DNA from 2 places in the Arthrobacter sp. K5 genome. Region 2 is predicted to be linked to the other one. Evidence: predicted binding sites of a transcription regulator. Region 2 holds the regulator's gene; the other holds the start of a gene.
What was found. Region 2 encodes LexA, which represses DNA repair genes until DNA is damaged. Its sites were predicted from a motif close to TCGAACANNTGTTCGA; they were not measured.
Positions count from the first base shown of each region.

Region 1: a site for LexA is predicted at 11,898-11,913, ahead of ABRP34_RS02130 (DUF222 domain-containing protein). Genes of this name have one in related genera too.

Region 1 covers NZ_CP159279.1:499,009-514,249, reverse strand. The annotation lists gene ABRP34_RS02170 (alpha-amylase family protein) at 1-478, shown strand, start outside; gene ABRP34_RS02165 (hypothetical protein) at 491-613, opposite strand; gene ABRP34_RS02160 (hypothetical protein) at 610-783, opposite strand; gene ABRP34_RS02155 (alpha/beta family hydrolase) at 977-1,663, shown strand; gene ABRP34_RS02150 (elongation factor G-like protein EF-G2) at 1,669-3,849, opposite strand; gene ABRP34_RS02145 (glycogen debranching N-terminal domain-containing protein) at 4,100-6,229, shown strand; gene ABRP34_RS02140 (glycosyltransferase family 4 protein) at 6,315-7,346, shown strand; gene hrpB (ATP-dependent helicase HrpB) at 7,364-10,147, opposite strand; gene ABRP34_RS02130 (DUF222 domain-containing protein) at 10,245-11,834, opposite strand; gene ABRP34_RS02125 (hypothetical protein) at 12,073-12,804, opposite strand; gene ABRP34_RS02120 (hypothetical protein) at 12,972-13,595, shown strand; gene ggt (gamma-glutamyltransferase) at 13,644-15,241, opposite strand, start outside.
Region 2 covers NZ_CP159279.1:4,839,815-4,855,055, forward strand. The annotation lists gene hflX (GTPase HflX) at 143-1,720, shown strand; gene ABRP34_RS22030 (ATP-dependent DNA helicase) at 1,713-3,773, shown strand; gene lexA (transcriptional repressor LexA) at 3,883-4,629, opposite strand; gene ABRP34_RS22040 (LysM peptidoglycan-binding domain-containing protein) at 5,092-5,442, shown strand; gene ABRP34_RS22045 (histidinol-phosphate transaminase) at 5,509-6,627, shown strand; gene hisB (imidazoleglycerol-phosphate dehydratase HisB) at 6,687-7,313, shown strand; gene hisH (imidazole glycerol phosphate synthase subunit HisH) at 7,310-8,047, shown strand; gene ABRP34_RS22060 (hypothetical protein) at 8,048-8,206, shown strand; gene priA (bifunctional 1-(5-phosphoribosyl)-5-((5-phosphoribosylamino)methylideneamino)imidazole-4-carboxamide isomerase/phosphoribosylanthranilate isomerase PriA) at 8,282-9,028, shown strand; partial or broken gene ABRP34_RS22070 (SseB family protein) at 9,090-9,949, shown strand; partial or broken gene ABRP34_RS22075 (MFS transporter) at 10,008-11,305, shown strand; gene ABRP34_RS22080 (DUF1844 domain-containing protein) at 11,427-11,813, opposite strand; gene infC (translation initiation factor IF-3) at 12,195-13,244, shown strand; gene rpmI (50S ribosomal protein L35) at 13,361-13,555, shown strand; gene rplT (50S ribosomal protein L20) at 13,674-14,129, shown strand; gene ABRP34_RS22100 (RNA methyltransferase) at 14,183-15,079, shown strand; gene ABRP34_RS22105 (GlsB/YeaQ/YmgE family stress response membrane protein) at 15,201-15,241, opposite strand, start outside.

The sequences.
Region 1 (15,241 bases), 570 kb from region 2:
CAGCACCGGCGGCATCCCGCTGCTCTACCTCGGCGACGAGGTGGGCCAGCTCAATGACTACGACTACACGCTGGAGGACGGCCACGAGACCGACAGCCGGTGGGTTCACCGGCCGCAGTTCCCAGCAGAAAAGTACGCCAAGCGCCTGGACCCGGCCACGCCCGAGGGCGCCGTGTTTGCCGGTCTGAGGCGGCTGGCGGAGGTCCGCGCGGCCACCCCCGAACTGGCCGGCACCCGCCTCGTTCCGTTCACTACCAACAACCCCGCCGTGCTGGGGTACCAGCGGCCGGGCGAGGGAACGGTGGTCCTGGCCCTGGCCAACTTCGGTGACGGCCCGCAGGTGGTGTCGGCGGAAACGCTGTCCGGATTCGCGGCCGAAGCTTTGGATCTGTTTTCCGAGGAACCGGTCCGGGTCGACGAGGGGCTCGTGCTGCGGCCGCTGGATTACGCCTGGCTCAGGGTGGTGCCGGCCTCGTAGCCAACCGGCCGGCTAGGCATTCACCTTGCTGCGCGCTTTCCTGATCCTTCCGGCGATGAACGCGGTCGCCAGGACGGCGCACCCGGCGATCCCGTCGAGGCCAGCGGCGTCAGCAGTTGCCGCCAGGACCGTCACTGCGTGCCCTGCTGGGTCTGTAAGCCCTGCTGGGTCTGTGAGCTGGCGCCGGCTTCATCGAGGCTGAACGCCGCCGTGCCGCAAAAGGCCGCGACGACCATCGCAACAAGGGCTGCGCCGAGCCTGCCACTGCCGACGGTCAAGGGAGCAATGGGCCTGTACGCGATCATGATGGTTCCTCCTGGCGGATGATGGGCTGTGTCCGGCGTAGCCGGCTTCTGCATCCACTGTCCGGTCCGGAGCTGGCTGGAGACTTTCGCCTGCCTGTGCCCGGGCTGTGCATCACGAACCGGGCATCACGACGCCGGCACCCGGACCGGGGGCCGTCCGGATCAGGGAGCCCAAGTCAGGCATGATGGAGTCATGCCTATCGCTGATTCCCCCGTCACCATCGCCGTCGGCGAAGGCCACGTTTCCGGCGCCTACGCACGGCCAGCCAATCCGTTCGCAACGCTCGTGCTGGCCCACGGCGCCGGCGCGGGCATGGAGCATCCGCTCATGCGCGGGTTTACCGATGCACTGAACGACGACGGCGTCGCCACCTTGCGCTTCAACTTCCCCTACCGTGAGGCGGGCCGGAAGTTCCCCGACCGGCCGCCGGCGGCGATTGCCACCTGGCGGGCGGCCATGGCCGAAGCGGCGGCCCGGGCGAAGTCCGCAGGAGAAGCCGAGCCGCTGTGGGCGGCAGGGAAGTCGTTCGGCGGCCGGATGGCCTCCATGGCCGTGGCAGAAGGAATGCCGGCCGCTGGCCTCATCTACCTCGGCTACCCGCTGCACCCGCCGGGCAAGCCGGAGAAGCTCCGCGACGAGCACCTCTACGGGCTGGAAACCCCCATGCTTTTCCTGCAGGGAACGCGCGACACGTTCGCCACCCGGGAGCTGCTGGAAGGCGTGGTGTCACGGATCGGACCGACGGCCACACTCCAGTGGTGCGAAGGCGGCGACCACTCATTTGCGGTCGCCGGAAACAAACGCAGCGCCGAGGACATCGGCGCCTCGCTCGCTGCGCCGGTCACCGCGTTCCTGCGTGCTAACAACCCTGCCGGCTAAGGATTTCAGGCGTGCGCCGCCGCCGGCGCCACGTTGCCTGGAACCGGTTCGTGCCGCAGGTAGCTGCGGCGGAACCGGCCCGTGCCCGCGGTCAGCGCCCGCAGCTGGACCGCATACCGGAGGAGTTCTCCGTCCGGTACCTCGGCGGTGACCTCCGTGGCATCCCCGCCGGACGACGTCGTGCCCGTGAGCCGGCCACGGCGTGAGGAAAGGTCGCTCATGACCGCCCCGACGTACTCGTCCGGGATGCTGATGGTGACGGCGGAGACGGGCTCCAGCAGCTGGATGCGGCCGGCGGCTGCAGCCTCGCGCAGTGCCAGCGCGCCGGCAGACTGGAACGCGGCGTCGGAGGAGTCAACGCTGTGGGCCTTGCCGCCCACGAGCGTCACCCGGATGTCAACCACCGGGAACCCTGCGGAAACGCCCTTCTGCATCTGCGCCCGCACACCCTTCTCCACCGAGCCGATGAACTGGTTCGGCACTACCCCGCCCACGGTCTTATCCACGAATTCGAAGCCTGCCCCGCGTTCGAGCGCCTCCACCTCAATGTCGCAGATGGCGTACTGGCCGTGGCCGCCGGACTGCTTGACGTAGCGCCCGTGCCCGGCGGCCGGCGCGGCGAAGGTCTCGCGCAGCGGCGTCACCACCGGCACGGTCTGCAGCTTCACCCCCTGGTCCCGCAGCCGGTCCAGGATCACCTCGCCGTGCGCCTCGCCCATGCACCACAGGATGAGCTGGTGGGTTTCGGAGTTGCGTTCCACCCGGAGGGTCGGGTCACCGGCGGCCACCTTGCCCAGGCTCTTGGCGAGGGCGTCCTCGTCGCTGCGGGTGGCGGCCTCGACGGCTACCGGCATGAGCGGTTCGGGCATATCCCAGGCCGTGATCAGCAGCGGGGCATCCTTGGCTGACACGGTATCGCCCGTTTCCGCGCTGCCCAGCTTGGTGATGGCGCAGATGTCGCCAGCCACAGAGTACGGGACAGGCCGCAGGCTTGCCCCCATTGGGGAGTACAGGTGGGTGAGGCGCTCATCGCTGTCATGGTCCTCGTGCCCGCGTTCGGCCAGGCCGCGGCCGCTGACGTGCACTGCGGAATCCTCGCGCAGCGTGCCGGAAAAGACACGCACCAGGCAGACGCGTCCCAGGAACGGATCCATGGTGGTGCGCACCACCTCACCGGCCAGCGGTCCGTCGGGGTCGCAGGAAAGCGGCCCGGCCGGTTGGCCGGCAAGGTCAGTCACGTCCGGCACGGCACGCTCAAGGGGTGTCGGAAACGCCCGGGTCAGCATGTCCAGCAGCTCCGTGATCCCCAGACCCTTCTCAGCCGACGTCGCCAGGACGGGAAAGAACGATCCACGCGCCACAGCCGTTTCGAGGTCGCCCACCAGGACGTCGGCGTCGATGTCCTCGCCCCCAAGGTAGCGGTCCATCAGCGACTCGTCCTCGCTTTCGGAGATGATGCCTTCGATCAGCGCGCCGCGCTCGGACTCCGCGGCGGCGAGCTCATCAACACTCGCCTCACGGACCGCGGGCTCCGGGGACTCGCCGTCGTACTCCGAGACCTGCCCGGACAGCAGCCCGAGCAGTCCCGTGACCCTGCCGTTCGTGCGGACCGGGAGGTAGGCCGGCACCACCGACTGGCCAAAGGCTTGCTGGCAGGCGGCCAGGGCGGCGTCGAAATTGGCCCTCGGGTGATCGAGCCGGCTGATCACCACTGCCCGGGGCGTATCCAACTGGGCGCACTCCGCCCACAGGGCGGTGGTGGCGGCGTCGACGCCGTCCACGGCCGACACCACGAACAGTACCGCGTCCGCAGCGCGCAGCCCGGCGCGCAGCTCGCCGGTGAAATCCCCGTAGCCCGGTGTGTCCAGCAGGTTCACCTTGACGCCGTCGTAAATCAGCGGCGCCACGGACAGGACCACGGAGCGCTGCTGGTGGATCTCGGACGGTTCCGCATCGCTGACCGTGTTGCCGTCAACGATGGAGCCCATCCGCGGGATGGTCCCGGTGGCTGCGAGCAGTGCCTCGAGCAGCATGGTCTTGCCGGCCCCGGAGTGTCCCACCAGTGCGACGTTGCGTATGCCCTCCGGCCTGTCCACCGGTGCTCCGGCCGACGCGTCCGCCCGCCGGAGATCGGAACTGCCGCGGCCCGGACCCTTGCCCCGGCCATTAGTGCCCTTTACCGACATGACCATCTCCCGGCGTGCTAGTCGTGAGCCGCCAAGCGGCCTTGGTAAGAAGATTCGACACCCAAAGCTGCTGATCAGCAAGGGGTCCGGGTGCTGGACGCCAGTCCGACGGCGCGGCGGCGCGGCTTTCCGGAGCCGTCACCGCCGGCGGGCAATAACCCGTTGCGGCCTCATCCAGGTAGGGGGACGATGGATAACGTGGCCGCACGGGCCGGCCCATGCCATCCGACTAGTCACCAGGGAGCGGTCGATGAGTGCGTGGAATGAAAACATCGGTGCAGGATCATCCGGCCTGACAGCTGTGACCGTGGTGGAGGGCTCCTCCTTCTGCATCTCCGCCGAGAGCGGGGACGTGTTTCCCGGCCAGCCGCAGGGCGCCTTCTACCAGGACACCCGGATTCTCTCCTGCTGGCAGCTGACGGTCGATGGCGTTCCGCTGGAACCGCTGTCCGGCCAGACCCGGGAACCCTACCGGGCAGTGTTCGTCGGCAGGCCCCGCGGGGCCAACGGTGCGGTGGAAAGCCCGCTGGTGGTGGAGCACAGCCGGCAGGTCGGACCCGGCCTGCGTGACGACATCAAGGTGCACAACTATTCGGAACAGCCGCGGACCTGCCGGATCCAGATCAGGGTGGACGCGGACCTGAGCGACCTGTTCGACGTCAAGGGCGGAAAGGTGGTGCCGTCGGCCGAGCACAGCCGAAAGGTCCGGCCCGACGCCCTGCAGATTGACGCCATACGCAACGGAATCCACCGGGGCGTGGTCATCAGCGCCCCCGGTGCCGGGGTCACCGAGGACGCCCTGACGTTCGACGCCGTGTTGGCTCCCCGCGGTAACTGGACGGCCACCGTATTCACCACGCCCCTGGTTGACGGTGCCGGTCCGGAACAGCCCTTCACGCACGAGACGGCTCAGCACGTGGGCGCACAGCGCTACGCCGCCTGGGAGGAACATGTTCCCCGGCTCACCGTGACGGACAAGAACGTGGAAAAGGTCCTGACCCGCAGCCAGGAGGACCTGGGTGCCCTCCGGATCTTCGACCCCGACCACCCCGAGCGGGCCGCCGTCGCCGCCGGCGCCCCGTGGTTCATGGCGCTGTTCGGCAGGGATTCCATCCTGTCCTCCTACATGGCGCTCGCGGTGGACCCGAAGCTGGCGGCAGGGACCCTTCAGACCCTCGCCTCACTGCAGGGAGAGAAGGTTGATCCGGACACCGAGGAGGAACCGGGCAGGATCCTCCACGAGGTGAGGCTGGGCGTCACCGCCGGGCTGGCACTCGGTGGCAGCCAGGCGTACTACGGCACCGCCGATGCAACTCCGCTGTTCGTGGCACTGCTGGCGGAACTGGGACGCTGGGGGCTGGCGGGCGACCTGCTGGACTCGCTCCTGCCCCATGCGGACCGGGCCCTGGACTGGGTGCAGCACTATGGCGACCGCGACGGCGACGGGTTCGTGGAATACCAGCGCGCCAACGAGCACGGTCTGCTGAACCAGGGCTGGAAGGATTCCTGGGACGGCATCAACTTCGCCGACGGACGGATGGCGGAGGCACCCATAGCACTGTGTGAGGTGCAGGGCTACGTCTACGGCGCCTACCTGGGACGTGCCCTGCTCGCCCAGCAGCTGGGCGACGAGGAGACCGCGTCCAAGTGGAACCGACGGGCGGCCGACATCAAGGCCGAGTTCAACGAGAAATTCTGGCTTCCCCGGAAGGGGTACTTTGCCGTAGCCCTGGACAAGGACAAGCGTCCCGTGGATGCCTGCACCTCCAACATGGGGCACTGCCTGTGGTCAGCCATCGTCGACGCCGACAAGGCGGCTCTGGTGGCCGAACGGCTGATGTCGCCGGAGATGTTCACGGGTTGGGGAATCCGGACGCTCGCCGCGGACATGGGCGCCTACAACCCGGTCAGCTACCACAACGGGTCGGTGTGGCCGCACGATACGGCCCTGATAGCGGGCGGGCTGATGCGGTACGGCTTCATCGAGGAGGCCACGCGCATTGCCACCGGCCTCTTTGACGCCGCGGAAAAGTTCGACGGGCGGCTGCCGGAGCTCTTCTGCGGGTTTTCCCGGGACGAATTCCCCGACCCCGTCCCCTTCCCCACGTCCTGCTCGCCGCAGGCCTGGGCCTCAGCTGCGCCGGTGCATCTGATGCGGGTCCTCCTGCGCTTCGATCCCCTGCTTCCCCGCGAGGAGGTCTGCCTCGCCCCGGTACTTCCGGCTGAGTTCGGCAGCTTCCGGGCGGACCACGTCCAGATGGGCCCGTCCCGGATCACCGTGCACGCCGCCGGCACCGAAGGGTCCATTGACGGCCTAAGCCAGGGCCTGACCCTGCTGAACAAGCCGCGGCCGCCGCTGGAGCGTTTGATGGCACCCTAAGAGCGGACGCGTAGTCCCACATACAACTAAATGGTCTCAGTAGTTAAGACGGTCTCAGAACATCCGGACAACACGGGAGCTGCGGATGCGTATCGGTTTAATTGCGGGGCCCTGGTATCCGATTCCTCCGGCGGGATACGGAGGCATCGAACTGGTGGTCGACGCCCTGGCCAGGGGGTTTTCCAGAGCCGGTCATGAGGTGCTGCTCGCTGCCGCGGCAGACAGCACCTGCCCGGTGGAACGGCTGCCCGGGATGCACTCCTCCGAACCCGACCTCGTGGGATTCACCTCCTCGGAACTCAGCCACGTGATCAGCGCCTACGCCGGGATGGACGGCATGGTGGACCTGGTCCATGACCACACCCTCGCCGGCCCGCTCTACCGGGGCCGCCCCGATGGGCTGCCGGTGGTCACCACGATTCACAGCGACCTGAGCCCCTCGTTCGCCGCCGTCTATGGCGCGGCAGCCCGGGACACAACCCTGATCGCCATCTCCAAAAGCCAGGTCAGCAGCGTGCTCGCAGACCGGGTCGCTGCCATCATCCCCCACGGCATGGAGGTGGACGCGGTTCCGGTGGGGCACGGGCAGGGCGGCTATGCGTGTTTCCTTGGCCGGATGTGCCCCGACAAGGGCGTGGTGGAGGCCATCAGGGTGGCGCAGTTGGCCGGGGTTCCGCTCCGGATCGCGGCGAAGATGCGGGAACCGGCTGAAATGCAGTACTACCGCGATGTTGTAAAGCCGCTGCAGGGCCCGGACGTGGAGTTCCTGGGCGAGGTGGGCGGCGCAGAGAAGTACAAACTGCTCGGTGAAGCCACCGCCTTGCTCAATCCCATCCAGTGGATGGAGCCGTTCGGGCTGGTGATGATCGAAGCGATGGCTACAGGCACACCGGTGGTGGCCACGCCGATGGGGTCGGCGCCGGAAATCGTTGACGACGGCGTCAGCGGCTACTTGGCCTCGTCGCTGGAGGACCTGGCTGGGCTGCTGCTGCGCGCTGGGACCCTGGACCGCAGGTCAGTGCGCGCCCAGGCCGAAGACCGTTTCAGCACCGAGCGGATGGTCGAAGCCCATCTGGCCCTCTACTCACGCCTGACCGGCGTGGCTTCCACGCGGTAATCACATCCACGCGGTAATCACTTCCGCGTATTGGTCCGCGCGGTCGCCGTCGCGGTCCAGGGGTCCTCCGGCCAGGGGTGCTTGGGATAGCGGCCCCGCATCTCCGCTCGGACCTGTGCGTAGGGGCCGGACCAGAAGGAGGCAAGATCGTCGGTGACGGCCAGCGGCCGCCGGGCCGGCGACAGCAGATGGAACTGCACCGCCACCCGGCCGCCGGCGAGCAGCGGCGTCCGGTCCCAGCCAAAGCATTCCTGTAGCTTGACGGCGACCACCGGCCTGCCGCCGTCGTCCCCGGCCGCCGGATAGTCAATCCTGACGCGGGAACCGCTGGGCACCTCCAGAAACTCCGGCGCGAGCTCGCCCAGCCGGGCGGCGTCGGGCCACGGCAGCAGCCGCCGCAGCGGGTCCGCCAGGTCAATGCCGGAGGTCGCAGCCCCTCCGGCCAGCGCCTCCAGCTCCGGACCAAGCCAGTCGTCGAGCCGGGACAGCAAAGCAGGCTCGGACATGTCCGGCCAGGGGTCCCCCAGTTCCCGGTGCAGCAGGGCGAGACGGCGGCGCAGCGCATCCGCCGCCGTCGACCATCCGATGGTTCCCAGCCCCTGATCCTCCAACGCCCGGGCGACGGCGGCACGGCCGGCACCTGCCGACGCCCGCACCGGCGTGGAGGAGAGGGAGATGGCGCCAAGGCGCCGCTCCCTGCGGGCCGTCACACGGCCCTGGCCAAACGTTGCCTCCACCGAGTCGAGCAGCAGGTGCGCCGCGGCCCCCTCGGCTGTGCCAGCCGTCAGCGGCGCGGCAGAACGGATCACCGCGCCCGTCCCGGCGGCGTCCCGCCCGTCCGCCCGCGCAACTTCGGCCACCGCCAGCCACTCGTGTCCGGCAAGCGGACTGCCAGCGGGAAGTCCGGCCCGCGTGCCGGAGGTCAGCAGATAGCGTTCCGGCCCGTCTCCGGGGACGCGGCGGGCCACCCGGTCCGGGAACGCCAGGGCGACGACCAGACCGATCTGCTCCGCGGTTCCCGCCGGCACGTCGAGCACTGGCATATCGACGGAGGAAAACCCGACGCCGGACCCCGTCTGGCGCGCCAGGGTGTCCAGCCGTCGTGCCTCATCGGCCCACCGCCTGGAGGCGGGATCCTTGCCGGAGCGGAGGGCCGACACCAGCCGGGGCAGGTCGGCCCCGGTGGCGCGCTGGTCCCCGGCGACGGCGGCAACCACCTCCGCCGCCAGCCTGTTACGCGCAGCCCCGTTAGCCGCAGTCGCGTTCCCAGTAGTCCCAGACCCTGTGCGGCCGGCATTCGCTCCACCCAGCAGCGCCGAACCGACCAGGAGGGCGCGTCCCAGGCGGGGGTCGGCGGGAATGCGTGCCAGGGCCTTGCCCAAGTCCGTGGCGAGGCCATCCTCCCCCACGGCACCAAGTTCGCGCAGCACCTCGACGGCGTCGCCCATGGCAGCCTGCGGCGGGGCGTCAGGAAGGGCAAGCCCGCGGCCGCCGGGCGAGCCCCAGCACGCGAGGATCAGGGCTGCGCCCGTCAGGTCGGACACGGCGATCTCGGGCGTTTGGTGCGCCGGCGCTGCGCCGAGGGTCTTCTGGTCATAGCAGCGGATCACCTTCCCCCGCCCTTGCCGGGCCGCACGTCCGGCGCGCTGTTCCGCAGAGGCCCGGGAGCAGGAGACGGTGACCAGGCCGGTCATGCCGCGGCCGGCGTCGCGGCGGGGTTCGCGGGAGAGCCCGGCGTCGACCACCAGCCGGACGCCGGGCACTGTCAGCGACGATTCGGCGAGCCCCGTGGACACAATGATCCGGGCGGGATCCCCGGGCTTGCGGCCGGACACGGCGCGGTCCTGGGCCGCGGGGCTGACCTGGCCGTGCAGCTCCAGGATTTCGACGCCGGGACCCACCCGGGCGCGCAGCCGGCCGGCCACATGCGACACCTCCCACGCGCCCGGCAGGAACACCAGGGCGTCGATGCGGGGGTCGGCGGCGAGGGCATCGGCATATGACACGGCGGCGGTTTCGGCCACATGATCGAGGAAGAGGCGCGTCACTCCGCGTCCGTCCAGCCGCGCCACCGGCGCGGGCGTCCAGGCCGTTTCCAACGGGTGAAGAGCGGAGGGGCAGTCGACGACGGGAGCAGGCCCGCCGCCGTCGGCCCCCTGGGTTTGTTCCCCGCCGGGGTCCGTGCCGAGCAGCGCAGCGAACCGCGGCGCGTCCAGGGTCGCGGACATGGCGACAAGCATGAGGTCGCCGCGCAGCTGGCGCACCTCGGCGAGCAGGCCCAGCAGCAGATCGGTTTCCAGGCCGCGCTCGTGCACCTCATCAAGGATGACGGCGGCCGTGTCCTCCAGACCGGGATCGGCCAGCAGGCGGCGCAGCAGGATGCCCGGCGTCACAAACTCGATGAGGGTGGCCGGGCCCGCCTGGCGTTCACCGCGGACGGTGTAGCCCACCCTGTCCCCCAGCTTCGTCGCGTCGAGGTCAGCGAGGCGCCGTGCGGCCGAGCGCGCGGCCACCCGGCGGGGCTGGGTCACCACGATGCGCGGCTTGCGGTCGCCTGCGGCAGCCTGTGCCAAGTTTGCAACCAGCGGGGGAACCAAGGTCGTCTTGCCAGTGCCGGGCGGGGCCTGGACCACCGCGGCTCCGTCGGCGCCCTGCCCACGCAACACCCCGGCCAGCTCCCCGAGCGACTCCGCGAAGACCAGCCCGGAGCCGATGGCCTGCAGATCGAACGGGGCGGAACGGCCCAGGGCGTCGATTGGGGCGTCGATTGGGGCATCGTGCGGGCGGGGTGCGGAAGTCACCCTTCCATTGTGCCGGTGGCAGGCATGGGACCGGACACGGACAGGCTTGGACCGGGGCATGCCTGACGGCGGACGAACTTTCGGGGCAGACGGCTTCCTAGGCTGCTGTGGATGACGACCAGTATGGCCATGGATCCACTGGCAGCGGTGGTTCAACGCCGTCGAAAGCAATCTGGCTCCCAACTCCGTCTAGGTCGTCGGGAGATTCCGGAGGTTCGGGATCCTGGTCAAACCAGTCCGGCAGCCCCTGCCATTCCTGGCCGGGCGGCGGTTCCGGCCAGGTGGGTGGTTCCCAGTCTTGTTGTTCCGCTGGGTAGGACCGTCCGGTGGGTGAGATCCAGCCGGGCGGGCTCTCACGGGTCACGCCGACCGGTCTCCACGCTGTGGCGTGTTTGAGTCTGTGGTGTTTGGGGCAGGGCTGGCCGAGGTTGGTGACGCCGGTGGTCCCGCCGTCGGCCCAGGCGAGGATGTGGTCGGCGTCGTTGTCCAGGGAGTGGTTGTTGCAGCCCGGGAACGTGCACCGCGCGTCCCTAAGCCGCAGCCACTGGCGCATCGGCTTCGTGAGCCGGTAGCTGGTGCGTCCGATCTCCAGTGGTGCTCCGTCCCTCGGATCGGTGAGCACTCTCAGGAACGACGCAGCGCCGTCGGCGACGAGCCGGCGGGCCATCGACGGGGGGATCGGCCCGTACCCGTCGAGTGTGGCTGGTTCCTCGGTCAGGCCGAGCAGCGAGAACACCGGCACCGTGACCAGCACCTGGGCCCTGGGGGAAGGCACCTTACCGGGCGGGACGGATCCTGCCGGCGCAGAGCCTGCGGGCATGCGGTGAAGACGCTGGCCCGGGCCGAGCAGCCATGCGGCGGCCACGTCCGCGCGCAGTTGGGGGAGGGTCCGTGTTTCGGCAGGTCCCTGCAGGGTGCGGGCGGCGGCGGTGGTGCGGTCCCAGATCCCGGCCGCCTGGTCCGCGGGCAGGTACGCCGAGAGCCAGGCCATGCCGTCCCGGTCCGGGGCATACTCCAGCCGCCGGTCCGTCACACACTTGTGGTGCCGTTTTTCAATGCTGACCGGATGGTGCCGTTCCCGCCAATACCGGGCCTTGGCCCGGAACCTTGCCGGGGTCAGCTCCCCCGCCGCGCAACCCCGTGCCGGGTTTGGTGCGTCCGGGTCCAGGAAATGCGCCTCAAACGCCGCCGCCGCTTCCGGCGACAGACCCTCGGTCTCGTCACACATGATCCGCCCGTGCTGCCACGACAGCGTTCCCGCTCCGAGCGCGGCAAGGGTCAGCGGCAGATCCGTGCTCAGCCTGGCGGACTCTTCTAGAAAGCGTGCCGCCGCTCCTTCGCTCACGGTCAGCGCGCACGCGACCTCGGCGGTCACCGACATCTCCAGCGCGTCCCGCTCCGAGACAGACGCATCAGGAGCCGCCAAAGCCGCCGCGGCAGCAGCGAAACCAGCCGCGGCCTGGACCTTCAACGCAGCCACCCTGGCCTCTAGCCTGGCCGTCCCGGCCAGCACATCCAGCCACGCATCCGCCTCATCCCGCAACGGATCAGCAACGGTCAAACCCCCAGAACCGGTCACCGACACGGAACCCGCCACGGCGCCGGCCGCCTCATGGACAAAAACAGCCAGCACAGCAACAGAGGACCCGATGCCCTTCACCGTCTGCACCGCTGCCTTCGCATCCATACCCACAGCATGACAGGGGGCTATGACAATAAAGGGTCGAAAATGCACAATATACGGATCGGACCGAAAAGATTTTTTAGACTTCTTGAGAACGAAAACCCGGTAGCACATCAGGGCGTACCCAGCGCTCAGAACGCCCTGATCTGCCACCTACTTGGGCACTTAGAGAAAACGCAAAGCCCACGTCCTGACCTGCACGGCCTAGGAAAGCAGGCCGTGCAGGAGCTTGGGAATCCCGCTACCTCCGGACCACGACGTCGTCGATGTAGCTGTCGCCCATCTGGCGCGGGTGCTCGGCTCCGAACTGAACCTTGCTCAGGCTCGTGGCTCCGAGGACAAGCCGGTTATTGGAGTACACCCGGGCGCCGTCGAGCCAGATCTCAATGGAGGACTTGTCGCCTTCGGCCCGGACCTGCATCTGCACATGGTGCCAGGTATTCAGGGTCATGTTCCGGGCCAGGAGCTTGGTGTAGGAGAACGTCCCGTTGGGGTTGGTGGTCCGCAGCCAGGGCGTGCCCGTGGCATTGTCGCGGAAGACGTCGGCGATGCGCGTGCCGCCGGAGAAGAACCGCACGTAGGGAACGTTGTTCCCGCGGAGTCCGCCCGACACGATGTTGACCCAGGCTTCGGCGCTGGCCCTCTTCGTGCCGGCCTCGAGGCCGTACCCCATGTTCGCCACGGACCCGACGGTATCGGTCGCCCGCAACCGGACCGAACACGTGCCGGTGTGGGCCCTGGGGCTGGCCACGGCCACAATTCCGTTGCCTGACCGGGTGGCCACGAACGGCGCGATGGTATTGCCTTCAAAAGTTGTGGAGGTCAGCACCTTGCCCCCGAGGTTGCTCACCGGGACTGCCGTTCCGGGACGGCAGGTGGCCGCCAGTGCGGCCTGTGATGAACCGAAAATCAGGCTGCCCGACAGCAGCAGCCCAAGGCTTCCGATCGTGCCGAGTTTCCGTAGCTCGCCCATGGCATGTCCTCACTGTTGTTCGGTTTGGTCTCCGTAGCCATCCAGCTTGCACCCCGGGCCATGATCGGCTCCGGAGGTTGGGAAAACCTTGGGGCACCCTATGTGGCGCATAATTGCATGACCGAGAGGCAAGAATTCCGACGGCGGCCAGGGCAAAGGAGGTCCGGATGCTGAGGCTTCCGCGCATCACGGTGGAGGTTCCGGTCCTCAGCGTCGGCGCCAAACCCGCTGACTACGAACAGCTCGCTGCCTACGCGGACGGGCTGCGCAGGCCGCAGGGCCTTCACATGACCCTGCTCCACATCGGCATCCTGGAGGACTTCGCCGCCGACGTTGCCGACTGGACCAAGGGCGCCACTGACCCGGCCGCGGCCGCCGTCAAGACCGCGGACTGGCTGCGCGGCCTGCCCGTGCTGGAGGGCTTCTCCGGAACGGCCGAGCGGCTCGTTCTGTTCGGCGGCGGCCGGGTTTCCGGCCTCGAGGTGGAGGTGCCCCAGCACGTGAGGGATTTCCAGGTCGGGCTCGTCCAGGCCCTCCATGAGTTGCTGGACGACCTGCTGGTGGACAACCCCGATGACTTCATCCTCAGCTCCCGCGCCCTGGGCTTCAGATATCCGCGGTGGCGCCCCCACGTTGCTGTAGGCAAGCCAAAGTCGCAGGGCCCCTCATGGGAAGGCCGTCCACGGGAACGCAGCGGCTCCTGGGAAATCCGTCCGCTCACGGTGGAGTTCGGACCTTCGCAGATCAGGAACCGGCAGCTGCTGCCGGGACCGGCCGACGGCATTCCGTAGCGGTTCGCCTTCCGTGACGGCTGGCTTTCCAAAGCACGACGGCGGGACTCACCTCGCGGGTTTGACCACCATGGCGGAGCCTCCCCCGCGCCTGACCGGCTCGGCGGCGGCGACCATGCGCCCGCCCGACTTGAACTCGATGGCGGTGGCCGCCCCGATCTCTGCTGCCGAGGTGAACGCGTCGCCGGACGGGGTGAACACGTGGCCGAACGGCATCAGCGGCTTTTCGTAAAGCGCGATGAACCCGGGCTCGGCCGTGACCTTGGCCGAATTCCGCTGCGCCGCCCGCGGAGCCGCGATGGCATCAGAGATGTTCATCCCCAGGTCCACCCTGTTCAGGATGGTCTGCAGGACGGTGGTGATGATCGTCGAGCCGCCGGGCGAGCCGAGGGCGAGGAACGGATCGCCGTCCTCGAGGATGATCGTCGGCGACATCGAGGACCGCGGCCGCTTGCCGGGCTCAATCCGGTTCGGGTCCTTCGGGTCGTACACCGTGGAGAAGTCGGTCAGCTCGTTGTTCAGCAGGAATCCGCGGCCGGGAACCACAATGCCCGATCCACCGGTCTGTTCGATGGTGAGGGTGTATTCGACGACGTTGCCCCACTTGTCGGCGACCGTCAGGTTGGTGGTGGAGATGTTCTCGGTGTCCTTCTCGCTGGCGGGGGCGGCCGCGGGTGCTGGGCACCCGCCGTCGTAATTTGCCACGTCACCCGGCGCGACGGGCTTCACTGCCGCCAGCTTCGGGTTGATCTCGCACGAGCGTTCCTTGCCGAACAGCGGGTCCGTGAGTGCGTCGGTGGGAACGTCGACGAAGGCGGGGTCGCCCACATACTTGCCGCGGTCCGCAAAGGCGAGAGCGCTGGCTTCGAGGTAGTGATGCAGCGCGCTGGGCGTGGACATCCCGGCGAGGTCGAACGGCTCAAGGATGTTCAGCGCCTCGCCCACCGTGGTGCCGCCGCTGCTCGACGGTGCCATGCCGTAGACGTCCAGGCCGCGGTATTCGACGTGGGTGGGCGACTGGTTCAGGGCGCGGTACTGGGCGAGGTCCGCTGTGGTCAGGTGGCCGGCCGGGACGGGCAGCTTGGTGGTCTTGGTCTTCGGCGGGGCCTGGACGGTTGACGCTATCTCCTTGGCTAGCGCGCCGTGGTAGAAGGCGCGGGTGCCCTTGTCCGCCAACAGCCGGTAGGTTGCCGCGAGGTCCGGGTTCCTGAAAATACTGCCGACGGCGGGCGCGTCACCGCCGGGCAGAAAGAGCTTGCTGGTGGAAGTGAACGCCGCAAAGCGGAGCTTGTTATCGAGTGTCTGCTGGCGGAAGGTGCCGTCCACCACGAAGCCGCGGTCCGCGACGTCGATGGCCGGCTCGAGGACGTCATCCAGGTCTTTGGTTCCCCACCGGTCAAGCGCGCGCTCCCAGGTGGCCGGGGTGCCGGGCACGCCCACCGATACGCCGCTGGTGACGAGCTCGGGCGTGAAGTTGTAAGGCTTTCCGGTCTTCGGATCGATGAAGGCATCGTGCGGCATGGCCGCCGGCGCCGTTTCACGGCCGTCGATGGTGCTCACATGCCCGCTGTGTGCGCTGTAGAAGACGAAGTACCCGCCGCCGCCCACTCCGGCGCTGTACGGCTCGGTCACCCCGAGGGTGGCCG
Region 2 (15,241 bases):
CCACTTCCCGCCGGCCCAGCCCGTCCGCTGCCGGCATGTCAGGAGCACCTCCATGACCCCTCGCAGTCAGCCCAGCGCGAATACCGCTGCCAAGGGCGGCAATCAGCACTATTCTGAAGATGCAGAACCTTCAAAGGAGACCATGACCAATCAGCAAAATTCCGGATCCGAGCCAGCCGCCCAGGACATGAGTCCCGAGGAGATCCAGGCTGTCATCGACCGGATTCTCGCCAAGGACGTCCCGGCCAGGAACGCATCGGCAGCCGACGGCGGCAGCGCCGACAGCAAGGGTGTCCTGGGCAAGGCACAGGCCATCTCGCAGCTCGCCGAAGAGCACAGCACGTTCGACGGCGACCAGCAGGACCTCGAGGAACGCCGGGCACTGCGACGCACGGCCGGGCTGTCCACCGAACTCGAGGACGTAACCGAGGTCGAATACCGGCAGCTGCGACTGGAACGCGTTGTTCTCGCCGGCCTCTGGAGCGAGGGCACGCTGGCTGACGCCGAAAACTCGCTGCGCGAACTCGCCGCGCTGGCGGAAACAGCCGGCTCGGAAGTCCTCGACGGACTGGTCCAGCGCCGTGCCAAGCCGGACCCCGGCACGTTCCTCGGAGCGGGCAAGGCTTTGGAGCTCAAGGATGTCGTGATGTCCACCGGCGCGGACACCGTTGTGGTGGACGCCGAACTTGCTCCGTCCCAGCGGCGCGGCCTTGAAGACATCGTCAAGGTGAAGGTCATCGACCGCACTGCCCTGATCCTGGACATCTTCGCCCAGCACGCCAAGAGCCGCGAAGGCAAGGCGCAGGTGGAGCTGGCACAGCTCGAGTACCTCCTCCCGCGCCTCCGCGGCTGGGGTGAATCCATGTCCCGCCAGGCCGGTGGCCAGGTGGGCGGCGCAGGCGCCGGCATGGGCTCGCGCGGTCCCGGTGAAACCAAGATCGAACTGGACCGGCGCAGGATCCGTACCCGGATGGCCAAGCTGCGGCGCGAAATCGCCGCGATGAAGCCGGCACGGGAGACCAAACGGGCCAACCGCCGTCGTAATGAAGTCCCGTCAGTGGCCATTGCCGGATATACCAACGCCGGGAAGTCCTCGCTGCTGAACCGCCTCACGGACGCCGGCGTCCTGGTGGAGAACGCCCTGTTCGCCACACTGGACCCCACCGTCCGCAAGGCCGAGACCTCGGATGGGGTTGGCTACACCCTGGCCGACACCGTGGGCTTCGTCCGGTCCCTTCCCACCCAGCTGGTGGAGGCCTTCCGCTCCACCCTGGAGGAAGTGGCGGACGCGGACCTGATCCTGCACGTCGTGGACGTGTCCCACCCGGACCCGGAAGGCCAGATCGCTGCCGTGCGCTCGGTGTTCGCCGAGGTGGACGCCCGCAAGGTGCCCGAGATCATCGTCCTGAACAAAGCGGACGCCGCCGACCCGTTTGTGGTGGAGCGGCTCAAGCAGCGCGAACCGCGGCACGTGGTGGTTTCGGCACGCACGGGGGAGGGCATTGCCGAGCTGCTCAAGGCCATCAGCGAGTCCATCCCGCGGCCGAACGTCAAGATGCAGCTGCTCGTCCCGTACCACCGGGGCGATCTGATCAGCAAGCTCCATGACTCCGACGCGGAGATCCTGAGCCTGGATCACGAAGAGGGCGGCACCCGCGCCGTGGTCATGGTCCGGGAAGGCCTCGCGGCTGAACTGGAATCCTTCAGCACCGATGACTGACGGGGCGGCAGCCGCCGGTGCCGCGGCCACGGCCGGCGAGCAGCGTGTTCTTGACCTGCTCGACCGTGCCGTGGCGGGCATGGGCGGCCAAAGCCGCAGCGGCCAGCACGAGATGGCCAGGCAGGTGGCACGCGCAATAGAAACGGGCGACCACCTGCTGGTGCAGGCCGGCACCGGAACCGGCAAGTCGCTGGCTTACCTGGTTCCCCTCATTGCACATTCCCTGGAGAGCAACAAGCCTGCCCTCGTGTCCACTGCCACCCTCGCTCTGCAGACGCAGATCGTGGGCAGGGACTTACCCCGGCTCCTGGAAAGCCTCAAACCGGCACTCGACCGGCCTGTGAAGATTGCGCTGGTCAAGGGCCGCGCCAACTATGTCTGCAGGCACAAGCTCGAAGGCGGCTTTCCCTCCGAGGAACCCTCGGAGGGCCAGCTCTTCTCACTGGGCGAGGACACCAGCGTCCCGCACTTCGCCGCGGCGGTGGGCGGTCCGTCGTCGCAGCTCGGCAAGGAGGTGGTCCGGCTCCGCGAATGGGCGGAGCAGACCACCACGGGCGACCGTGACGAGCTGCTTCCCGGCGTCACGGACCGGGCCTGGCGGCAGGTGTCAGTCACGTCCATGGAATGCCTCGGCTCGCAGAAGTGCCCCCTCGCCGAAGAGTGCTTCAGTGAGCTTGCCCGCCATAACGCCACGGAAGCCGACGTCGTGGTGACCAACCACGCCATGCTGGCCGTCAGCGCCTTCGAAGGCCTGGCGGTGCTGCCGGAGTATGACGTTGTGGTGGTGGATGAGGCCCACGAACTCCAGGACCGGGTAACCGGCGCGGTTTCGGGGCAGCTGTCGGTGGCCATGGTCCACGCCGCAGCGTCCGGCGCCCGCAAGCACACCGGCATTACCGTTGACGCGCTCAACACAGCGGCCGCCAACCTTGAGGTGGCTCTCGCCGGCGTTCCCAGCGGCCTGCTGCCCAACGGCCTGAACGACGAGCAGCTGGACTGTGTGGACCAGCTTCGTGAGGCGTGCCGGGCGGCGCTGTCGGATTCCAAGGGGGACAGCAATACAACGGCCGACGGCGGGCGGCAGCTCGCGCGCTCCCGCCTGCTGGTGATTCTGGAGCTTTGCGAACGGCTCATCGCCGCCCGGGAAAACCGCGAGGTGGTCTGGTTCTCCCGGAATAGCACGTTCGATCCCCAGCAGGGCTACTCTGCGCCGGACGAGTCTGCCCCGGCGCTGGTCAACATCGCCCCGCTGAGCGTCGCAGGCCGGCTTCGGGAAGGCCTGTTCGCCGGGCATACGGTGGTGCTGACATCGGCCACCCTTGCCATCGGCTCTGCCTTCGAACCCGCGGCCGGCGGGTTGGGCCTGGTCGGGGAGGGCGCGCCGAGCTGGACCGGCGTCGACGTGGGGTCGCCTTTCGACTACCCCAGGCAGGGCATCCTCTATGTAGCGGGCCACCTGCCGAAACCGGGCCGTGGCACGTCCCCTGAGGCGCTGGACGAACTCGAGTCCCTCATCCGTGCCTCCGGCGGGGGAGCGCTTTGTCTGTTCTCCTCGCGGCGGGCGGCCGAGGAAGCTGCGGACGCCCTGCGCACGCGGCTGGATGTCAGCATTCTCTGCCAGGGTGAATCCACCATGACGGCACTGGTGAAGCAGTTCGCTGACGAGCCCGATACCTGCCTGTTCGGCACGATGTCACTGTGGCAGGGGGTCGACGTGCCGGGCGGGTCCTGCCGCCTGGTGGTCATTGACAGGATTCCCTTCCCGCGGCCGGATGATCCCCTGATGACCGCGCGGTCCCGGGCCGTTGCACAGGCCGGCGGCAACGGCTTCATGTCTGTCTCCGCCACGCACGCGGCCATCCGGCTTGCCCAGGGGGCAGGACGGCTCATTCGGTCCACGAATGACAAGGGCGTGGTGGCGGTGCTGGACTCCAGGCTTTCCACGGAACGCTACGGCGGGTTCCTGCGGGCCGCGCTGCCGCCGTTCTGGCCAACGACCGACCGGAAGACCGCCGTCGCGGCACTGGAAAGACTCGCCGGCGCACAGGCCTAAGGAAGCCCCGGGCTGATGCTGCCCGGGGCCCAAGGCTCCCTGAAGGACATTCCCGCTCCCTGATGGACGTTTCCGGGGACGAAGCCCGCGGTGGCCTCCGGCCCGGCGGCTACAGCGAGCGGAGTACGGAAACCACCTTGCCCATGACAACGGCGTGGTCGCCGAGGATGGGTTCGTACTGCGTGTTCTGCGGCAGCAGCCACGTGTGGCCGTCGCGCTGCCGGAAAGTCTTGACCGTGGCTTCATCGTCGAGCAGCGCCGCAACGATGTCGCCGTTGACGGCGTCGCTCTGCCGCCGGACCACCACCCAGTCCCCGTCGCAGATGGCGGCGTCGACCATGGAATCGCCTGCGACCCTGAGCATGAAAAGCTCGCCGTGGCCCACCAGTTGGCGGGGCAGCGGCATCAGTTCCTCAACCATCTGGTCCGCGAGGATGGGGCCGCCGGCGGCGATCCGGCCGACCAGCGGAACCATTGCGGTATCCATTGCGCTGGGCAATTCGGACACGGAAGCGCCTGCCGTGCCCAGGGCCGGGGCTTTGTCCGCGCCGCCGGATTTCGGCGCCCCCGCGTCCAGGGTGAGCGGCATCAGGACCTCCATGGCGCGCGGACGCTTGGGGTCACGCCGAAGGTAGCCAAGCTTTTCCAGCTGCGAGAGCTGATGGGTCACGCTGGACAGGCTGGCCAGCCCGACGGTGTCGCCGATTTCCCGCATCGACGGCGGGTAGCCGTTCTCGTTGACCGAACGCTGGATGGTTTCCAGGATCTTCTTCTGGCGGAGTGTTAGTCCCTTGGGGGTCCGCTGAGACCGCGGGCTGCGCTGGGGAGCCTTGCCGTCAGAGGCCTGTGCTGCCATGTTCGCCAACGCCTTTCCGTTCCTCCCGGACGCGGTAGCTGCAGTGGCCGGGAACTTCCGGCCTGAAAAATGTCAGACCCTGCTGATCAACTGCAGATGTGGTTGTTCTGTGATTTCCAACGTAGGCCAGCCATAGGGCTTTTTCAAACATTTGTTCTAGCGAGTCTCGACTTAATTCGGTGATAGGTGCTAAAACTGGAAAAAGCAAAGTTCGAACATGTGTTCTAGTGAGGACGGTTTCTCAGCCCGGTGTTCGAACTGTCTGTTCGAACGCGAGGCAGTACAACTTGGTCCAGGAGGGCTCACGCCATGTCAGCTTCATCAGCAGTCTCAGCTTCACCAGCAATGTCGGCTTCACCAGCAGTCCCGCCGCACTCCCAGCCCGGCGCAGTCTTTCGGCCGCGTGCGGTGCCTCAGCCCCGTGCGGTGACTGAGCTGCGTGCGGCGCCCCAGTCGCTTGCCGTGCCCCAGTCCTGTGCAGTGTCCCGGCCAGGCAGGCCGCCACGCCTGCGCCTCACCCGCCGCGGCCGGATCGTCCTCATCGGACTGCCGCTTGTTCTTCTTGCCGCCCTGATCTTGTCTTTGACGGGGCTGTTGAACTCGCCGGCCAAGGCTGCGGACACCGCCAGTGGCCTGACCGTCACGCCCACCGTTTCTGTCACCGTGCAGCCCGGTGAATCGCTCTGGGCCATCGCCGGAAAAGTCGACCCCGACCGCGACCCCCGGGACGTGATTGTGGACATCGTCCAGCTCAACGACCTTCAGGCAGGGAAGGTCATGCCCGGCCAGCAGCTGTTCGTGCCGAACAAATAAGCCGTTGCCGTACGCTGGAACCGTCACAGTTTCCGGCCAGCCCTTCGGGTTACTTAAACTGTCTAGGTGACTGACCAGCTTGAGCGACTGAACCGACTGCCCCTGCGGACTAACCTGAGGGGGCTGTCCCCTTACGGCGCCCCGCAGCTTGACGTTCCGATCCTGCTCAACGTCAATGAGAACACGCATGGCGTGCCCGCCGACGTACGGGCGGCCATCACCGCGGCCGTCAGCGAGGCAGCCACCGGACTCAACCGGTACCCCGACCGCGAATTCACCGAGCTCCGGGAAGCCCTGGCGGAGTACCTCGGCCACGGGCTCAGCGCGGACAACCTCTGGGCAGCGAACGGCTCCAACGAGGTCCTCCAGCAGATCCTCCAGGCCTTCGGCGGGCCGGGCCGTTCGCTCCTGAGCTTCCCGCCGACGTACTCCATGTACCCGCTCCTCGCCAGCGGAACCGACACCGCCTACATCGCAGGCAAGCGTGCCGACGACTATGGCCTCAGCGCCGAGTCGGCCGCGAGCCAGGTGCGCGAACTCCAGCCCAACATCGTGTTCCTGTGTTCACCCAACAATCCCACCGGTACCGGCCTGGGCCTGGACGTGGTGGAAGCCGTCTACGAGGCGGGCGAGGCCAGCCAGGCCATCGTCGTCGTGGACGAGGCCTACCACGAGTTTGCGCACGACGGCACGCCCAGCGCCCTGACCCTGCTGCCCGGCCGGGAGCGGCTCATCGTCTCCCGGACCATGAGCAAGGCGTTCGCTCTTGCCGGCGCCCGCCTCGGTTACATGGCCGCGGCGCCGGAGGTGACCGACGCCCTGCGACTGGTGCGCCTGCCGTACCACCTGTCCGCCGTCACGCAGGCAACCGCCCTCGCGGCCCTGCAGCACCGCGAGGCGCTTATGGCGGATGTCGAGGACATCAAGCGCCAGCGCGACCGGATTGTCGCGGAGCTGACACGGATGGGGCTGCGGCCCGCGGCGTCCGACTCCAACTACGTCTTCTTCGGCGGGCTGGAGAACCCCCATGAGGTCTGGCAGGAACTGCTGGACGCGGGGGTGCTTGTGCGGGACGTCGGCATCGCCGGGCACCTTCGGGTCACCGCCGGCACTGAGACGGAAACCACAGCCTTCCTGGAAGCCCTCGAAAGCATCCTGGCCCGGCAGGCCGCACTTCCGGCCTAAACTTGAACATGGACCAGGTCAGGTCCGCCCCCATCCTTCGTCAAAGGACATCTATCACCATGAGCGACACCGGAATCAAGGCTGCCGAGGCACGGACTGCACGCATGGAGCGCGCCACCAGCGAATCTTCCGTGCTGGTGGAGATCAACCTCGACGGCACCGGCGTGTCGGACATCAGCACGTCGGTCCCGTTCTACGACCACATGCTGACGGCGCTGTGCAAGCACTCACTCATCGACATGACCGTCAAGGCTACCGGCGACACCCACATTGACGTCCACCACACCGTTGAGGACGTTGCCATCACGTTCGGCGAGGTGCTGCGCACGGCTCTGGGCAACAAGGCCGGGATCCGCCGCTTCGGTGAGGCCACCGTGCCGCTGGACGAGGCCCTGGCGCACGCGGTCGTCGACGTCTCCGGCCGGCCCTACCTGGTGCACGGCGGCGAGCCCTCCGGGCAGGAGTACCACCTGATCGGCGGCCACTTCACGGGCTCGCTGACCCGGCACGTCTTCGAGGCCATCACGCTGCACGCCGGCATCTGCCTGCACATGAACGTCATCGCCGGCCGCGACCCGCACCACATCGTGGAAGCCCAGTTCAAGGCATTCGCGCGGGCCCTCCGTGCAGCCGTCGAGCCGGATCCCCGCGTCGAAGGCATTCCGTCCACCAAGGGAGCACTGTGACCGGCAAAGTACTGCGCGAGGGCGCGATCATCGATCCGTCGGCCACGCTGAAGCCGGCTTCCCCGGAGGGCAAGCCCACCGTCACCGTCCTCGACTACGGCTCCGGCAACGTCCGTTCCGCCGTGCGTGCCCTGGAACGTGCCGGTGCCGAGGTCATCCTGAGTTCCAAGCCCGAGGACGTGCTGAACGCCGACGGGCTGGTCGTTCCCGGTGTCGGCGCCTTCGAAACGGTCATGCGCGAGCTCAAGGCCGTTGACGGCATCCGGATGATCGGCCGCCGTGTGGCCGGCGGACGTCCGGTCCTCGGCATCTGTGTCGGCCTGCAGGTACTCTTCGAGGCCGGCGTCGAACACGGGACCGAAGCCGAAGGCATGGGGGAGTGGCCCGGCAAGGTGGAGCTCCTCCCTGCCGAGGTGGTGCCGCACATGGGGTGGAACACCGTCAAGGTTCCGGAAGGCTCCAGGCTTTTCGATGGCGTTGAAGCTGAGCGGTTCTACTTCGTGCACTCCTATGGCGTCCAGAACTGGGACTTCGAGGTGATCCAGCCCCGGATGGCGCCGCCCCTGGTCACGTGGTCCGAGCACGGTGCCCCCTTCATCGCCGCCGTGGAGAACGGCCCCCTCTGCGCCACCCAGTTCCACCCGGAGAAATCCGGTGACGCTGGCGCGCGGCTGCTCAAGAACTGGGTCGACGGGCTCCGCGGGCAGCCTTCCCGGCAGGCGGCGGACGCCTAAATGTGGTCCATTCTCCTGACGGGACTGGCCGGTCTCCTGGTGGGCGGTGGCCTGTCCTTCGGGCAGCAGCACAAGCCGCTCTGGATCCAGATCGGTTTCTACGTACTGGCCGCCATGTCGCTGCTGGCCGCCTACCTGCTGACCCTTCCCGGCAAATAACCAACTAACCCGCCGTGTGCGCCGCAGAAGCCGCCGCGCACGGGAACCAGCGCCTACAAGAACTGAGGACCCCTGATGACCAGCCAAAACGAGCTGCCGGTACTTGAACTGCTTCCCGCCGTCGACGTCGTAAACGGCCAGGCGGTCCGCCTGGTCCAGGGCGAGGCCGGCAGCGAGACGAGCTACGGAACGCCGCTGGAGGCGGCGCTCAACTGGCAGCAGCAGGGCGCGGAATGGGTTCACCTGGTGGATCTGGACGCTGCCTTCGGACGCGGCTCAAACGCGGACCTGCTGCGCGAAGTGGTTGGCCGGCTGGACATCAAGGTCGAGCTTTCCGGCGGGCTCCGGGACGATGAATCCCTGGAAAAGGCGCTGGACCTGGGCGTCGCCCGGGTGAACCTTGGCACCGCCGCCTTGGAGAACCCGGACTGGACCGCGCGGGCCATCGACCGCTTCGGTGACCGGATCGCCGTCGGGCTGGACGTCCGCGGAACCACTCTCGCCGGCCGCGGCTGGACCAAGGAAGGCGGGGACCTGTGGGACGTGCTGGGCCGCCTCGAAGAGGCCGGCTGCGCACGCTACGTTGTTACCGACGTGACGAAGGACGGCACGCTGCAGGGACCGAACGTTGAACTCCTGCGGCAGATGGTGGAAAAGACCGGCAAGCCCGTGGTGGCGTCGGGCGGTATTTCCAGCCTTGATGACTTGAAGGTCCTGCGCTCCCTGGTGCCGCTCGGCGTCGAAGGCGCCATCGTGGGCAAGGCCCTGTACGCCGGCGCCTTCACGCTGCCCGAGGCCCTCGACGTCGCCGGCCGCCGCTAGGGGTATCGCCGTGACCGAGCACCACCCCAACTCCGCGGACGGCGGCGGACCGGGCGCGCACCTGCCGCCGGCACGCCGGCTGCCCGGTCACATCGAGGCCGCCCTCGCCGGGGCAGGTGGCGCCACCGATTCGGCGGGACAGCCCTGGGCCGGACGCAGCCTCGCCGGTGACGACGCCAAGATCCACAACTTCGAGGACGACGACGGCACGGCCGACGCCGGCTACCTCACCGCAGTCTCTGCTCTTGTTGCCGGCGACGGCGACGAGGCCGCGGTGGTTGCCTCGCTCGCCACCGCCCGTGTCTTTGTCCCCGTGGTGGCACAGCTGGCGGAGGAAGCCGAGGGCGCGCATGGCGTGCACGCCGACAAGCAGGCCGACATGGCGCTGGTGACGCTCAAGGCACCCGACGGCCGCCTCGCCATGCCCGTGTTCACCTCGGCGGCAGCCCTGGCGGCGTGGCACCCGGAGGCGCGGCCCGTGGCCGTTTACGCCGCGAGGGCAGCCCTGTCGGCCGTCTCCGAAGGCGCCGAGCTGCTGGTCGTGGACCCCGGCTCGGAAGTGACCTTCGTGGTCCGGCGCCCCGGTGTCTGGGCCCTCGCACAGCAGCGGCAATGGGTGCCGGCCTACGTGGACGCCGAGCTGGCCGCGGTGCTGCGGGCCGGAGCGGACGGCAAACCCGCAGTCCGTGGATTCGAGGTCCTGCCCGGCGGGGAGTGGCCACCACCACGGCCTCAGGCCGCCGCGTCGATGGCGGCGGAGCCGGACCGGAACTGCGTGTGGTGCTCTATCTGGAGGACGGACTTGATGCAGCCGCGGTCCAGGCCCTCGTTGCCGGCCTCCAGGCCGAGTGGAGCCGGAATGTATTGTTTGGTGAGCGCGTTGATTCGATCGAAGTCAAGCTAAGGCGCGCCGCGCAGTAGCCGAGGGCCCGGTGGGTCCGTTCCGGTGCTGTCCGGCGGCGGAACTGAGGACCCACCTGTGAATTTCAGCCTGTACCGCGAACTGCTGGCCGTTCGGCCCATCCGCAGGCTCCTGGCAGTCGGCATGATTGCCCGCATTCCCCATTCGGCGGCGGGCGTCCTGCTGACGCTGCACATCGTCCTGACCCTCGGCGAGGGCTATGCGGCCGCGGGAACGGCAGCGGCCGTGATGACCATCGGGATCGCGCTTGGCGCACCTTGGCGCGGCCGCCGGGTGGATACGGCGGGCCTGCGGACGGCCCTGATACCTTCCGTGATTTCGGAAACCGTCATCTGGTCCGTCGTGCCGCACGTCTCCTACCAGTGGCTGCTGCCCCTCGTATTTGTCGGCGGCCTGCTGACCCTCCCCATTTTCAGTGTGGTGCGGCAGTCCCTGGGGGTTCTGGCCGACGGCGACCAGCGCAGGACCGCGTTCGCGCTGGACGCGGTCAGCACCGAGCTGGTGTTCATGATCGGCCCGGCAGCAGGTGCTGTGGTGGCCACGAGCGGCCATTCCGTGCTGGGGCTGACCGCCGTCGGTGTCTCGACGTCCCTGGCCGGACTATTCCTGATGTGGTTCAACCCGCCCACCCGCAGTGCTGTCCGCAACGAATCCTGTGAGGTGGACGAGCAGGAAGCCGCGGAGGTAGCCGTTGTGGCCGCCGCCCCGCACACCTGCAGGAGGCTGCGGCTGAGCTCGGTCCCGCGGCTGCGGGCAGCAGGCGGCGGGCAGCCCTGAAGGGCCGGGTGGCACACAGCTTCGGCTGGTTCACCGCAGCGGTGGCCGCGGTCTTCGCAGTCGCAGCCGGCGCCGGCATGGTGCTCAGCGGCACCGATGTGGGAATCGTGGCTGCCCTGGAGACCGGCGGCCGCCAGGGCGAGATCGGCGTTGTGTTCCTCTTCTGGTGCGCGGCCTCGGTGGCCGGCGGTCTTGTTTACGGGGCCATGCACCGGCCTGTTTCACCGGTACTCCTGCTGCTGGGAATGGCTGCCCTGACCATTCCGATGGGCTTTGCCACCGACACACTGACCCTCAGCCTGCTGTCGCTGCTTCCGGGGCTCCTCTGTGCTCCGGTCCTTTCGGCCGCTTCCGAGAAGGTGGCCGAACTGGTCGACGAGGCCAGGCGGGGAGAGGCCATGGGCTGGTACGGGTCCGCCCTGACCGCGGGTGTTGCACTGGGGGCTCCGCTGGCCGGAGTTTTCATCGACAGCATTGGCGCGGCGGGAGGCTTCGTGTCCGTCGGGGTGGCAGGGGTGCTGCTTTGCGTCGTCGGGCTTGTTCTGCAGCAGCGGCGCCGCCGCGCCGCCACATCCTGACGGTACCGGCTTTCGTTGGGCTGTTCGGTCGAAAGGGCTCCCGCGGGACATGCCCCCAGGCAGCCAGAACGGCGGCGGGCCGGCCCTGAAGAGCCGGCCCGCCGCCGTCGAAGTTCAATCGTTAGTTCACTGCACCGGTGAATTTCTCACCGGGACCCTTGCCCGGGGGATCCGGAATGATGGACTCTTCGCGGAAGGCGAGCTGGAGGGAGCGCAGTCCGTCGCGCAACGGACCGGCATGCTGCGAGCCGATCTCCGGGGCGGCTGCCGTCACCAGGCCGGCGAGGGCGGTGATGAGCTTGCGGGCCTCGTCCAGGTCCTTCAGCTCGGCGGCGTTCTCCTCAGCGGCCAGGCCAAGCTTCACGGCGGAGGCACTCATAAGGTGCACGGCCGCTGTGGTGATGACCTCGATCGCCGGAACTTCGGAGATGTCGCGGATCTGCTGCGTGACGTCATCCCCGGCACCGGGCGCCTGGTAGACGTGTGAATTGCTGTCTGGAGTGCTCATACTGGTAAGCTTGTCACAGACCGACTGGATGTCGTTATTTTGCCGTGTATGAGACCCACTGCCGCGAATGTGCGGTAAGCGGGTATCTTTCTGTAGAATTGATACTCAGTTTGCAAGCGGAGTTCTCTCCCACCCGCGTCAGCCGTTTTCCCTGGAAGGTTCAGGGCAGCAAGGTTGCCGGGTAACGGTCGGGCGGTTCACCGGGCATGTGCCGGGTGAAGTACGTGCAGTCCCTGCGGGGGAGCACATCCGATCTTCGAGGCCTTCGATTGCTCCGGCAATTGGGGGCCTTCTCTATTTTGCCGGTGGAACACCCATTACAAACACAGGAGCTTTAACATTAGCGAGCCAAGAATCAATGAGCGTATCCGCGTCCCTGAGGTGCGGCTGGTCGGCCCTGCCGGCGAACAGGTAGGGATCGTCCGTATCGAGGATGCCCTGCGTCTGGCTGCCGAGTCCGACCTGGATCTCGTTGAAGTTGCACCGCAGGCCAAGCCTCCGGTGTGCAAGCTGATGGACTTCGGCAAGTACAAGTACGAAGCCGCAGTCAAGGCCCGTGAGGCCCGGAAGAACCAGACCAACACGGTCCTGAAGGAAATCCGGTTCCGCCTGAAGATCGACACCCACGACTACGAGACCAAGCGCGGCCACGCCCTGCGGTTCCTCGGAGCCGGGGACAAGGTCAAGGCCATGATCCAGTTCCGCGGCCGTGAGCAGCAGCGTCCCGAAATGGGCCTGCGCCTCCTTCAGCGTTTCGCTGAGGACGTGGCTGAAGTTGGTGTCGTGGAGTCAAGCCCGCGCATCGACGGCCGCAACATGGTCATGGTTATCGGTCCGCTGAAGAACAAGGCCGAGGCCAAGGCCGAAGCCCGCCGTGCTACGCAGCGCGCCGAGGCCAAGGCCCAGAACGAAGCCAAGGCAGCCGGCCGTGTCGACACCTCAGGTGACGATCAGGCACCGCTGACGCAGTCGCTTGCCGACCTTCTGCCGGAAGGCTTCCAGGTTTCTGCGGAGGCAGCGGCCGCTCCGGAAGCAGCCGTGGAAGCGCCTGCGGCTCCCGTTGAAGAAGCTCCAGCTGCTGAAACACCTGCCGCTGAAGCTCCTGCTGCTGAGGCTCCCAAGGCTGCTGAAGCTCCTGCTGCTGAGGCTGCCGAAGCTCGTGCTGCTGAAGCACCCAAGGCTGCCAAGGTGGCCGAGCCCAAGCGCGAGGCACCCCGGGCCGAAGCGCCGAAGGCTGCGCCTGCTGCGCCGAAGGCCGCTGCGCCTGCTCCCAAGGCGGCAGAGGCCGAAGCGCCTGCCCCGGCAGCGCCGAAGCCTGCGGCTGTTCCTTCCCCGCCCAAGCCGGTGGCCAGGCCCGCTGCGCCGAAGCCGGTGGCACGTCCCGCGGCACCTCGGCCCACACCGAAGCCGGCGGGCAAGAAGACCAACTAGTTCGAAACTGCGGAAGGCATCCCCTTCAGGCAGCCAGCAACCAGCACGCCGTCCCGGGGGCGGCTGCGCGAAAGACTGCAGACATGGTCTGCGGAAACGTTAGGAGATCGGTTCCCATGCCGAAGATGAAAACCCACAGTGGTGCTAAGAAGCGCTTCAAGCTGACCGGCACCGGCAAGCTGCGCCGCCAGCAGGCCAACCGCCGCCACTACCTGGAGCACAAGTCCAGCCGCCTGACCCGCCGCCTTGCCGGCGACAAGATCGTCTTCAAGGGCGACGCCAAGGTCATCCGGAAGATGCTCGGCATCTAATTTCCAAGCACTCTGACTGACTGCCACCTGGCACCAGTCAACTACCAATAAGCCTTCTCAGGCCGGCCGGGTCACCGGCAGTAGATGCTTGGGATCAGATTTTTGAAGGAGTACGCACGTGGCACGTGTGAAGCGGGCGGTAAACGCCCACAAGAAGCGCCGGGTTATCCTCGAACGCGCCAAAGGTTACCGTGGGCAGCGCTCACGCCTGTACCGCAAGGCCAAAGAGCAGCTGCTGCACTCGTTTGTGTACAGCTACGGTGACCGTAAGAAGAAGAAGGGCGACTTCCGCCGCCTGTGGATCCAGCGCATCAACGCTGCATCCCGGGCCAACGGCCTGACCTACAACCGCCTGATCCAGGGCCTGAAGGCCGCTGAGGTCGAGGTTGACCGCCGCATGCTGGCCGAGCTCGCCGTTTCCGACGCCAACGCTTTCGCTGCGCTGGTCCAGGTTGCCAAGGACTCCCTGCCTGCGGACACCTCCGCTCCGGCCGCCAAGGCTGAGACTGCACCGAAGGCCAAGGCTACCCGCGCACGCGCTGCGAAGAAGCCGGCTGCTGCAGCTGCTGAGTAAGCAGGCAACTCCCAGTTCAAGGACCGGTGGCAACAGCCACTAAGGTTTCTTATATGAACGAAACCGGGCGCCCGCAAGACTTTCCACTCTCCAATCCCCGAGCAGATCGGGTCAGGGATGTGGCAAAGCTCGCAGGGCGCCCGGTCCGTTTAAAGCGCCGGCAGTTCCTTGCCGAAGGCCCGCAGGCGGTACGTGAGGCCCTGGTGCTGCATGGCAAGCGGATCGCTGCCGGGCAGCCGGGCATAGTCCGCGAGGTGTATGCCAGCGAGGCCTGTCTGGACCGGTATCCCGAGTTTGAGGAACTGGCCGTGGGAACCAGCGCCCGGCTCGCCACGGACGACGTGCTGGCGGCCATGGCGGACACTGTCACCCCGCAGGGGATTGTTGCGGTGTGCGATTTTCTCGATGTCGCCCTGGCGGATGTGCTCGACGCCGGGCCGCGGCTGATTGCCGTGCTCTGCCAGGTCCGCGATCCCGGCAACGCCGGGACGGTGCTTCGGGCCGCAGACGCAGCCGGTGCCGACGCCGTGGTCCTGACCGGTTCCAGCGTGGACATCTACAATCCCAAGGCGGTCCGCTCAACCGCCGGCTCCCTTTTCCATCTGCCTGTCGTCCTGGGTGCCGACGTCAATGAGCTGGTGGCGCTGTGCAAGGACCGGGGGATCGGTGTGCTTGCGGCCGACGGCTACGGGCAGCTGAACCTTGACCGCCTGCAGGACGAGAACGCCGCACGCCGGCTTGGCGCATCAACCGCCGGCTCGGACTACGCACTGGAGAACCCCACGGCCTGGCTTTTCGGCAACGAAGCCCAGGGGCTGTCCGAGGACGAGCTTGCCCTTGCCGACCATCGGGTGGCCGTGCCCGTCTATGGCGCCGCCGAGAGCCTCAACCTTGGCACGGCCGCCACGGTCTGCCTCTACGCGAGCGCGAGGTCACAGCAGCCCCGGTAGCAACACAAAGCCGGTAGCAACACAGAGGAGCGGGGGCCCACCGTGTGGTGGGCCCCCGCTCCTGCCTGTTTGTCTGAATTGGACTGGGCCTGCTGAGGACCAGTACCTGTGATCCGGACTGTTACGGTGCCCGGGTGCTGTGGCTGCGGCCGGTGATCGCGC